Regions from separate parts of the Arthrobacter sp. Z4-13 genome, predicted to be linked through region 2. Evidence: riboswitches for the same ligand, from Rfam matches in the RefSeq annotation. Region 2 holds a riboswitch; the other holds the start of a gene.
The links. A riboswitch is a leader RNA that binds a small molecule or an ion and turns the genes downstream of it on or off. The one in region 2 is predicted to bind thiamine pyrophosphate.

Region 1 (4,353 bases), 1.4 Mb from region 2:
GCAGCCAGGATGGAAGTACTCCAGCCGCCGACAGCTGCGGCGAGGATCAGCGGCCACCCCCGCTGCCACAGCAGCGTCAGGGTGAGGCCCGCCAACGGGAACAGCAGGAACTCAAAGACCAGCGCCACGGAAGCGGACACCCAGTCGATGGAGAGCGCCAGGACTGCGGTGATCAGGAAGACGGCGGCGAACTTGCTCAGCGGGTTGGCGCGGGTCAGCAGGGCGCTGTTGCCGTGCAGGTTCAGCTCCTGCCTCACGGTGCCACCGCCGCCGCTGCCGCCAAACGCAGTTCCGCTCCGCCCAGCGCCGCAGTGAATTCGGCGTCGTGCGTCACGGACACTACGGCGGTGCCGGCGTCCAGGAGTTCGGAAAGGAATGATGCCAGCTCCGCCCAGGTGTTGGCGTCCTGCCCGAAGGTGGGTTCATCCAGGACCAGGACCTGCGGATGCGCGGCCAGAACGGTGGCTACGGAGAGCCGCCGTTTCTCGCCGCCCGACAGCGTATAGGGGTTCGCGTCAACGAGTTCGGTGAGCCGGAGCCGCGCCAGCAGTTCGTCAACGCGCTCCTCGCCGTGCCCAAGGTGCCGCGGGCCAAAGCGCAGTTCGTCCAGCACATTTCCGGTGACGAACTGGTGCTCGGGTTCCTGGAACACCGTGCCCACACGCTCAATCAGCTGCTCTGCCTTCCACCGATACGGGTCAATTCCCGCGCCGCGGCTGAGCGGCAGGGTGGCGGAAACCTTGCCGGCGACAGGCTCCAGCAGCCCGGCGAGGGTCAGCGCAAACGTGGATTTTCCTGCTCCATTGGGCCCGGTGATGGCCAGCGCCTGCCCTGCGCGGACCTGGGCGGAAATGCCCTGCTGTACGGGCACCGGCTGCACTTTGCGAAAGCCCTTGCGGCGGGCGCGTTCCCGCGATACAGCCAGTTCCTCCGCGGCCAGCAGCAGGTCTTCAGTACCGGAAGCAGGACCCGCCGCCCGGAGGCGGGTAGCCGGAACATAGCCAGGCACCCAGACCCCGGCCGCAGTGAGCATGTTCCGGGCTTCGCTGAGGACCTGGTCCGGCGCCCCGTCCAACAGCACAGCCGGATCGGCGGCCGAGCCGGGTTGCAGCACCACGATGCGGTCTACCAGGTCCTTCCACACGGCCACGCGGTGCTCCACCACCACCAACGTTGCCCCGGTTTTGTCGAGGCAACGGCCAACGGCGTCGCGCACCTCCAGAACCCCTGCGGGGTCCAGGTTGGCCGTCGGCTCGTCAAGGAGGATCAGCCCGGGCCGCATGGCAAGGATGCCGGCGAGCGCGAGCCGCTGTTTCTGCCCGCCGGAGAGGGCCGACGTCGGGTGGTCCAGCGGCAGGTGGGAAAGCCCGACGTCGTCCAGCGCCTCGTGCACGCGGGCCCAGATATCACCGCGGGGCACGGCAAGGTTCTCGGCGCCGAAGGCGACGTCGTCACCTACGCGCGAGAGGACAACCTGGGTCTCCGGGTCCTGCTGCATCAGCCCGGCCCGGCCGCGCTGCTCCCGGGGGGAGGCGCCGTCGATCAGCAGCGAACCGGACTCATCGGAATCGCCGGCCTCGTCGTCGTCATGTGCGTCCCCCAGCACCCCAGCCAGAGCGTGGAGGAGCGTGGACTTGCCTGCGCCGGACGGGCCCAGCAGGAGCACTCGCTCCCCCGGCTGGATGTCCAGGTCAAGGGCACGGACAGCAGGTTTGGAGCGCCCGGCATGCCGCCAGCCCCAGCCCCTGGCGGTGACTGCAGCCGGCCGCGCCGCCACCGCAGCGCCGGAGAGGGAAGGAGCAGTCATCAGGAAAAGACGGGCTCCGTTGCTGCCTTGCGCGACGCAAAGGAACTCAGGACTCCGGTCTTGGCCAAGCCGCGGGTGGCGATCCAGGACAGGGCTCCGGCGATCACGGCACCGGAAATCGCGGTGACGATGATGTAAGCCAGCTTGTCCCCGCCGGAGTAGGCGATGTTCCAGCCCCAGGGCGCGAAGGAGTCATTCAGGCCGCAGAAAAGCCCGGCAGCGGCGCCCGCGAGCAGGGCTACCGGCAGGTTGAACTTCCGGTACACAAAGATCGCGAAGATGATCTCGGCGCCCAGGCCCTGGACAAACCCGGAGAACAGCACGGAGGCGCCGTACTGCGACCCCATCAGCAGCTCACCGGTGGCGGCGACGGTCTCGCAGAACAGCGCGGCGCCCGGCTTGCGGATGATGAGCATGCCCAGCACCGCCGGGATCATCCATCCGCCGGCGATCAGGCCGGTCAAAGGCGGGTATACGGCGTTCATGGGGGCTGAGACTGCGTTAGCCCCCTGGGACCATGCCCAGAAGATGACGCCGCCGGCGATGGCGATCAAGGCCGCCACCACGATGTCCACGACGCGCCAGGACTTGCTGGTGGTCTTCTTTACTGCTGTTGTTGCCATGCGATCCTCCTGAGGAACAGGAGGGGAAAGCACGGCAACGGCACGCCGCTGCGGTGCTTCGAGAACTCGACTCCCTTGCGCCGGTACTAACCGGATCAGGTTCGAGGGTCTGCGGCTGTCCGCACTCTCAGCGCCCACCTGCGGATCCTGGCTTTGCCAGTGATGCCCGACGGCGGCGCTCCCCTGTCGTTGAATGATTCTGTGGGTAAATAATTGCCCTTGCAGGCGGGGTCCAGTTTACACCGGAGGGGGGTAGATTGTGGGCCATGACTGCCAATTCCCCGCATGTGACTGAGTTCGATCCGGATTCCGATGCCATCCAGCCGGAAGGATCCCTGCAAGCACTTATCGCCCGGATCGAGGGTGAAATCCGGGAGCTCCAGCTTCCAGCGTTCTCCATGGACGACGCACTGAACCTGGGGCTGCTGCTCGTGGAGCTGGGCAAGGAAGGCCAGTTCCCCATCGCGATAGACATCACCAAGGGTGAGCAGGTCCTGTTCCACGTTGCCCTGGCCGGCGCCACCCCGGACAACGGGCACTGGATCCGCGCCAAGCAGCGCACGGCCGCCAGGTATGAGGTGCCCTCCCTGCTGGTGGGGCTGCGCGCCCGGCTCCGCGGCGGACGGATCGAAGACCAGGGCTGGTTCGATCAGACCCGGTATGCGGCACACGGGGGTTCCTTCCCCGTGTACGTCGCTGGGGTGGGCGCGGTCGCAACGGTGACTGTTTCGGGGCTTCCCCAGGTGCAGGACCATGAACTGGTGGTACAGGCCCTGCGCGAGATCCTCAGCTCCATGCGCACGGACTGAGGACAGGCCGGCGCGATGGACCCTCAATATGCCTGGAGTACATTCGAAACGGCGAAGTTCCAAACAGGAGGGGCGCCATGCCCAGTAATGCAGCCGAAAACCAGGTGCAGGCGGCAGTGGACAAGGCCGCGGAGGAAATGATCTATATTGGCCCGGACCACCCCTACTATCCCCTGCTGGCGGAACTGGTGTCCGCCGTGGGCAAGGCCTGGCAGCAAGGGTACGAGCACGGCCGCCACGGTGGGCACCATGTAAACCCTTACGTGTGGACCACTCCGGAGGGTTGAGCGCCACCAGCGGCCTGCGAAAGCTGCGGGCAGCGGCGGGCAGCAACAGCAGGATGACCACCGCACTTAGCTTAAGTTAGTAATCATGCTTACTATGTTGTCTCCCGGCTTTTGAGGAGACAGGTCATGACAGTCAGCACCCGGGCCACCGGAGCGAGGACGGGCCTGCAGAAGGCTGCGCTCGCAACGGGCGTCCTCTTCCTGCTGGTAGGTGTCCTTGGATTCATCCCTGGGATCACCAGTAACTACGAATCATTGGGCATGGCCGGCCACGGTTCGAAAGCCTTGTTATTGGGCGTCTTCCAGGTGTCCGCCCTGCACAACATCGTGCACCTGGCGTTCGGGGCGGCCGGACTGCTGCTTGCCCGGACCCATCAGCAGGCAAGGAGCTTCCTCACCTACGGGGGCGTCGTTTACCTGGTCCTCTGGCTGTACGGGCTCTTGGTGGGCGATGAAACACCCGCCAACTTCGTCCCCGTCAACGGCGCCGACAACTGGCTGCACCTGGCCCTGGGGCTGGCCATGATCGTCCTGGCCATCATGCTGTCCCCGCGGACCACCCCGCCGGCCACCCCGCGGCGCAACCGCGGACGCGACCTGAACGCTTAGCCTTAACCGAAGCCGCCACCGTCGACGGCGCAGCACCGGCAGCACCGCTGCCGCCCGAAGGAGCATCATGAAGATCCCAGAACCCCGAGGACCCATCAGCACCGCCCTGTCCAAGGCCCTGGCAGTTACAACCGGGGCTGCCGACGGCGCCAAGCTCGTCGAGGAACTGCGCCGGCTGGTCACGGCACAGCTGGAGGCAACCACCGACATCATCGGGG
Region 2 (4,353 bases):
TGTCAGCGCACCGCCACCCGGATCCTGTTGCGCCACGGGTCCTCGAACTGCAGTTCGGCGCCAGTATGCTGCACCGGCAGCCCGGCGACCTTCAGCCGGTCCGCGAGCGCCCCGACGTCGTCTCCTGACGGCACTTCGATGAGCACCTCGCCGAGGCCGAGCGTGTCCTTGCGGGGGCCGGCGCCGCGGCTGTTCCAGACATTCATGGCCATGTGGTGGTGGTAGCCGCCGGCAGAGACAAACAATGCCTGCCCATGCCAGCCGGCGGTCTTTTCAAACCCGAGGATTCCTACATAGAAGTCCCTGGCCGACTGGACGTCGCCCACCTGGAGGTGGACATGGCCCACCCCCGCCACGCTTCCGCGCTGGCGCTCGAGGGAATCTTCGGTGAGGTGCTGCTCCAGGTAGCGCTGGGGCGGCAGCGCCAGGCTGTCCATGACCACGTCCGCACCATTCCAGGACCAGTTGCTCCGCGGCCGGTCCCAGTAGAGCTCAATGCCGTTGCCTTCAGGGTCGTTGAAGTAGAAGGCCTCGCTGACGAGGTGGTCGGCGCTGCCCGTGAAAAAGCGGGGCTCGAACCGGGCGGCGGTGGCGATGGTGGCTGCGAGGTCTGCCTGGTTCTCAAAAAGCAGCGCCGTATGGAAAAGGCCGGCCTCTCCCCTGCCCGGGAGGTTCAGCCCGGGAGCGGGCGCAAGGTGGACCAGGGGCTTCTGCAGGCGGCCGAGGTAGATTCCGCCGTCCTGTTCGGCGACAACCTCAAGCCCCAGGGCCCGCTGGTAGTAATCGGTCATGACCTTCATGTCGCCGACCTTGAGCATCACGGTGCCCATGGTGAGGTCGGCGGGAAGAAGGTCCTGGCTGGCGGCATCTGCAGTCATGTGGAAACTCCCGGTGCTGGGGCCCTTCGGGGTGGGGGCCTATGACTATTAAAATTACTTGAAGCTTCAATTTATTCCAAGTGCCACAAAAATTCCTCCCGGTGGGGGCATCAAGGAAGGACGCGGCCTCCCAGCACCACGTGCGCCAGCCCGCTGACAGTCTCCGGAACCCTTCGTGGATCCTCCCGGCACAGCACGACGTCGGCGCGGGCTCCCTCCTGCAGGCCCTCAGCGCCCAGCCACTCGCGGGCGCCCCAGCAGGCGGCGTCGAGCGCAGCGGGCATCGGAAGCCCTGCAGAGTGGAGGGCAAGGATCTCATCGGCGATCCTGCCGTGCCGTATGACGCTGCCGGCATCGGTGCCGGCATAGATCTGCACGCCTGCCTCGTAGGCCTCCAGCACCCGCTCGGCCCGGCGCTCCCACAGTGCGCGCATGTGTGCGGCGTACCGGGGAAACTTCGGCTCCGCCTGTGCGGCGATGTCCGGAAACGTGGCGATGTTGATGAGGGTGGGAACGATGGGGACGCCCTGCTCCACAAACCGCGGAAGGTGCCGCGGCAGGAGCCCGGTGGCGTGTTCGATGCAGTCGATGCCCGCGTCCAGCATCTGGTCCAGGGTGTCTTCGGCGAAGCAATGCGCGGTGATCCGGGCCCCTTCCTCGTGCACCGCCTGGACAGCGTCCTTAACGACGGCGGCGGGAAACGACGGCGCCAGGTCACCGGCGCCGCGGTCGATCCAGTCCCCCACAAGCTTGACCCAGCCGTCGCCGTCACGGGCCTGCTTCCGGACGGCTTCGACCAGGCCCTCCGGTTCCACTTCCTCAGCGAAACCCCGCAAATATCGGCCGGTCCTGGCCACATGCCTGCCGGCCCGGATCAGCACCGGGGCGTCGCGGCTGTCCTGCAGGAAGCGGGTGTCGGCAGGGGAACCGGCGTCCCGGGCCAGCAGTGTGCCGGCGTTCAGGTCGGCGCGGGCCTGTTCCTCCGCCGTCGCAGGATCCACAGCGCCGCCCGGTCCCAGCCCGATATGGCAGTGGGCATCAACGAACCCCGGAAGCACCCAGCCGTCCAGGATCCGTTCCGGAACGTGCTGCGGGCGGGTGAAGGTCAACAGCCCGTCAACGGACCACAATCCCCGCCGCACGGTGTTCGGCCCGGTCAGCACCGGTCCGCTGAATTCGATAATTTCCGGCATTGGGCTCCTCTTCCTCGCCAGTCAGGCTAGCACCGGCAATGTGACAAGCCCCTCCCGGACGGCTGTGGTAGCTTCATTCCTGACCACACGGGTGCCCCTGCAGGGGCTGAGATCGGGCTGACGCAGCCTGCGACCGTTGAACCTGTCCGGGTAATGCCGGCGAAGGAAGTGAGTATTCCTTGAGTACACCAAAAACACAGCTGGCCCCTGCCCACATTCCGTCCGGCACGGGAGGCGGCCAGGACCAGCCTCCTGTCACCCAGTCGCTGAAGTCCCATTCCCTGGCCTTCATCGAGGATGCGCAGTCAGGCATCCGGGTTCCCGTCACCGAGATAGCCCTGGAGCCTTCGCCCGACGGCGGGGCCAACGGCCCGTTCCGTACCTACCGGACGGCCGGCCCGGGAAGCGATCCCGTCCGTGGCCTCAATCCCTTCCGGGCAGAGTGGATAGCAGTACGCGGGGATACGGAAACCTACGGCGGGAGGGGACGGAACCTGCTCGACGACGGCCGCTCGGCTGTCCGCCGCGGCGCCGCCAGCGCGGAGTGGAAGGGCGCACCGCCGGTGCCCCGCCGCGCCGTTGAAGGCAGGACGGTGACGCAGATGCACTATGCACGGCAGGGCATCATCACTCCGGAAATGCGTTTCGTGGCCCTGCGGGAGAACTGCGATGTGGAACTGGTCCGCAGCGAACTGGCCGCCGGCAGGGCGATCATTCCGAACAACATCAACCATCCTGAGTCAGAACCCATGATCATCGGCAAGGCCTTCCTGGTGAAGATCAACGCCAACATCGGCAACTCGGCCGTCACCAGTTCCATCGCGGAAGAAGTGGACAAGCTGCAGTGGGCAACCCAATGGGGCGCTGACACCGTCATGGACCTGTCCACCGGCGATGACATCCACACCACCAGGGAATGGATCATCCGCAACTCGCCGGTTCCGATCGGCACCGTCCCCATCTACCAGGCCCTTGAGAAGGTCAACGGCGAAGCTAATGCCCTGACCTGGGAGATTTTCCGCGATACCGTCATCGAGCAGTGCGAACAGGGCGTGGACTATATGACCATCCACGCCGGCGTCCTGCTCCGGTACGTTCCCCTGACCGCCAACCGGGTGACCGGCATCGTGTCGCGCGGCGGTTCGATTATGGCCGGCTGGTGCCTGGCACATCACCGGGAAAACTTCCTCTACACGCACTTCGACGAGCTCTGCGAAATCTTCGCCAGGTACGACGTCGCGTTTTCGCTGGGGGACGGCCTGCGGCCGGGTGCGACGGCGGACGCCAACGATGCCGCGCAGTTTGCCGAGTTGGACACACTGGCCGAGCTGACGCAGCGCGCCTGGGAATATGACGTTCAGGTGATGGTGGAGGGCCCCGGCCACATTCCGTTCCACCTGGTCCGTGAAAACGTCGAACGCCAGCAGGAGCTGTGCAAGGGAGCGCCCTTCTACACTCTGGGGCCGCTGGTTACCGACGTGGCTCCGGGGTATGACCACATCACCTCGGCTATAGGCGCCACGGAGATCGCCCGCTACGGCACCGCGATGCTGTGCTACGTCACCCCCAAGGAACATCTTGGCCTGCCCAACAAGGACGACGTCAAAACAGGGGTGATCACGTACAAGATCGCGGCGCACGCAGCAGACCTCGCCAAAGGCCACCCGGGTGCGCACGAACGCGATGACGCGCTGTCCAAAGCACGCTTCGAATTCCGCTGGCGGGACCAGTTCGCGTTGTCCCTTGATCCAGTGACGGCCGAGGCCTTCCACGACGAGACCCTCCCTGCCGAACCTGCCAAGACCGCGCACTTCTGCTCCATGTGCGGTCCCAAGTTCTGCTCCATGAGGATCAGCCAGGATATCCGGGACGAATACGGTTCAGCGGAGTCGCAGGCTGCCCTGGCTGAGATGGCCTCGGGCATGAGGGGCAAGAGCCAGGAGTTCCTGGCTGCCGGCGGCAAGGTCTACCTGCCCGAACCACTCGTCGCCGCCGGACCTCAGGGCCTTTAAGAAGCCCGTGCTGACTGGACCCGGCTGACGTCGCTGATGAATGAGCGGATGATGCGGTCGCCTTCGAGGGAGTCGTGGGGCCGGTGCCCTCCCGCCGCCGTCAGGTGCAGGGCGCCGGTTTCCCGCAGGTACCCGGCGATTTCCTCGTAGAGCGGCTCCCATCCCCCGGTCAGGACAAGGGTGGGAACGCCGGGCACGATGTGCAGCGGGGCGTCCCAGGAGGGGGCCTGAAGCCGGAGCCGCCTGGCGGAACGCTTCTCCTCCGCCGTG

Region 1: it holds a riboswitch for thiamine pyrophosphate, as region 2 does, so the genes downstream of both, M1E07_RS18975 (ECF transporter S component) here and thiC (phosphomethylpyrimidine synthase ThiC) in region 2, are expected to answer to the same signal.

Annotation. Positions count from the first base shown of each region.
Region 1 is NZ_CP096459.1:3,705,124-3,709,476, forward strand. It holds gene M1E07_RS18965 (energy-coupling factor transporter transmembrane component T family protein) at 1-257, opposite strand, end outside; gene M1E07_RS18970 (ABC transporter ATP-binding protein) at 254-1,807, opposite strand; gene M1E07_RS18975 (ECF transporter S component) at 1,807-2,430, opposite strand; TPP riboswitch at 2,485-2,625, opposite strand; gene M1E07_RS18980 (heme-degrading domain-containing protein) at 2,697-3,239, shown strand; gene M1E07_RS18985 (hypothetical protein) at 3,317-3,526, shown strand; gene M1E07_RS18990 (DUF4383 domain-containing protein) at 3,653-4,135, shown strand; gene M1E07_RS18995 (iron-containing redox enzyme family protein) at 4,203-4,353, shown strand, end outside.
Region 2 is NZ_CP096459.1:2,293,954-2,298,306, forward strand. It holds gene M1E07_RS12390 (VOC family protein) at 3-878, opposite strand; gene M1E07_RS12395 (amidohydrolase family protein) at 989-2,071, opposite strand; TPP riboswitch at 2,149-2,256, shown strand; gene thiC (phosphomethylpyrimidine synthase ThiC) at 2,251-4,083, shown strand; gene M1E07_RS12405 (alpha/beta hydrolase) at 4,080-4,353, opposite strand, start outside.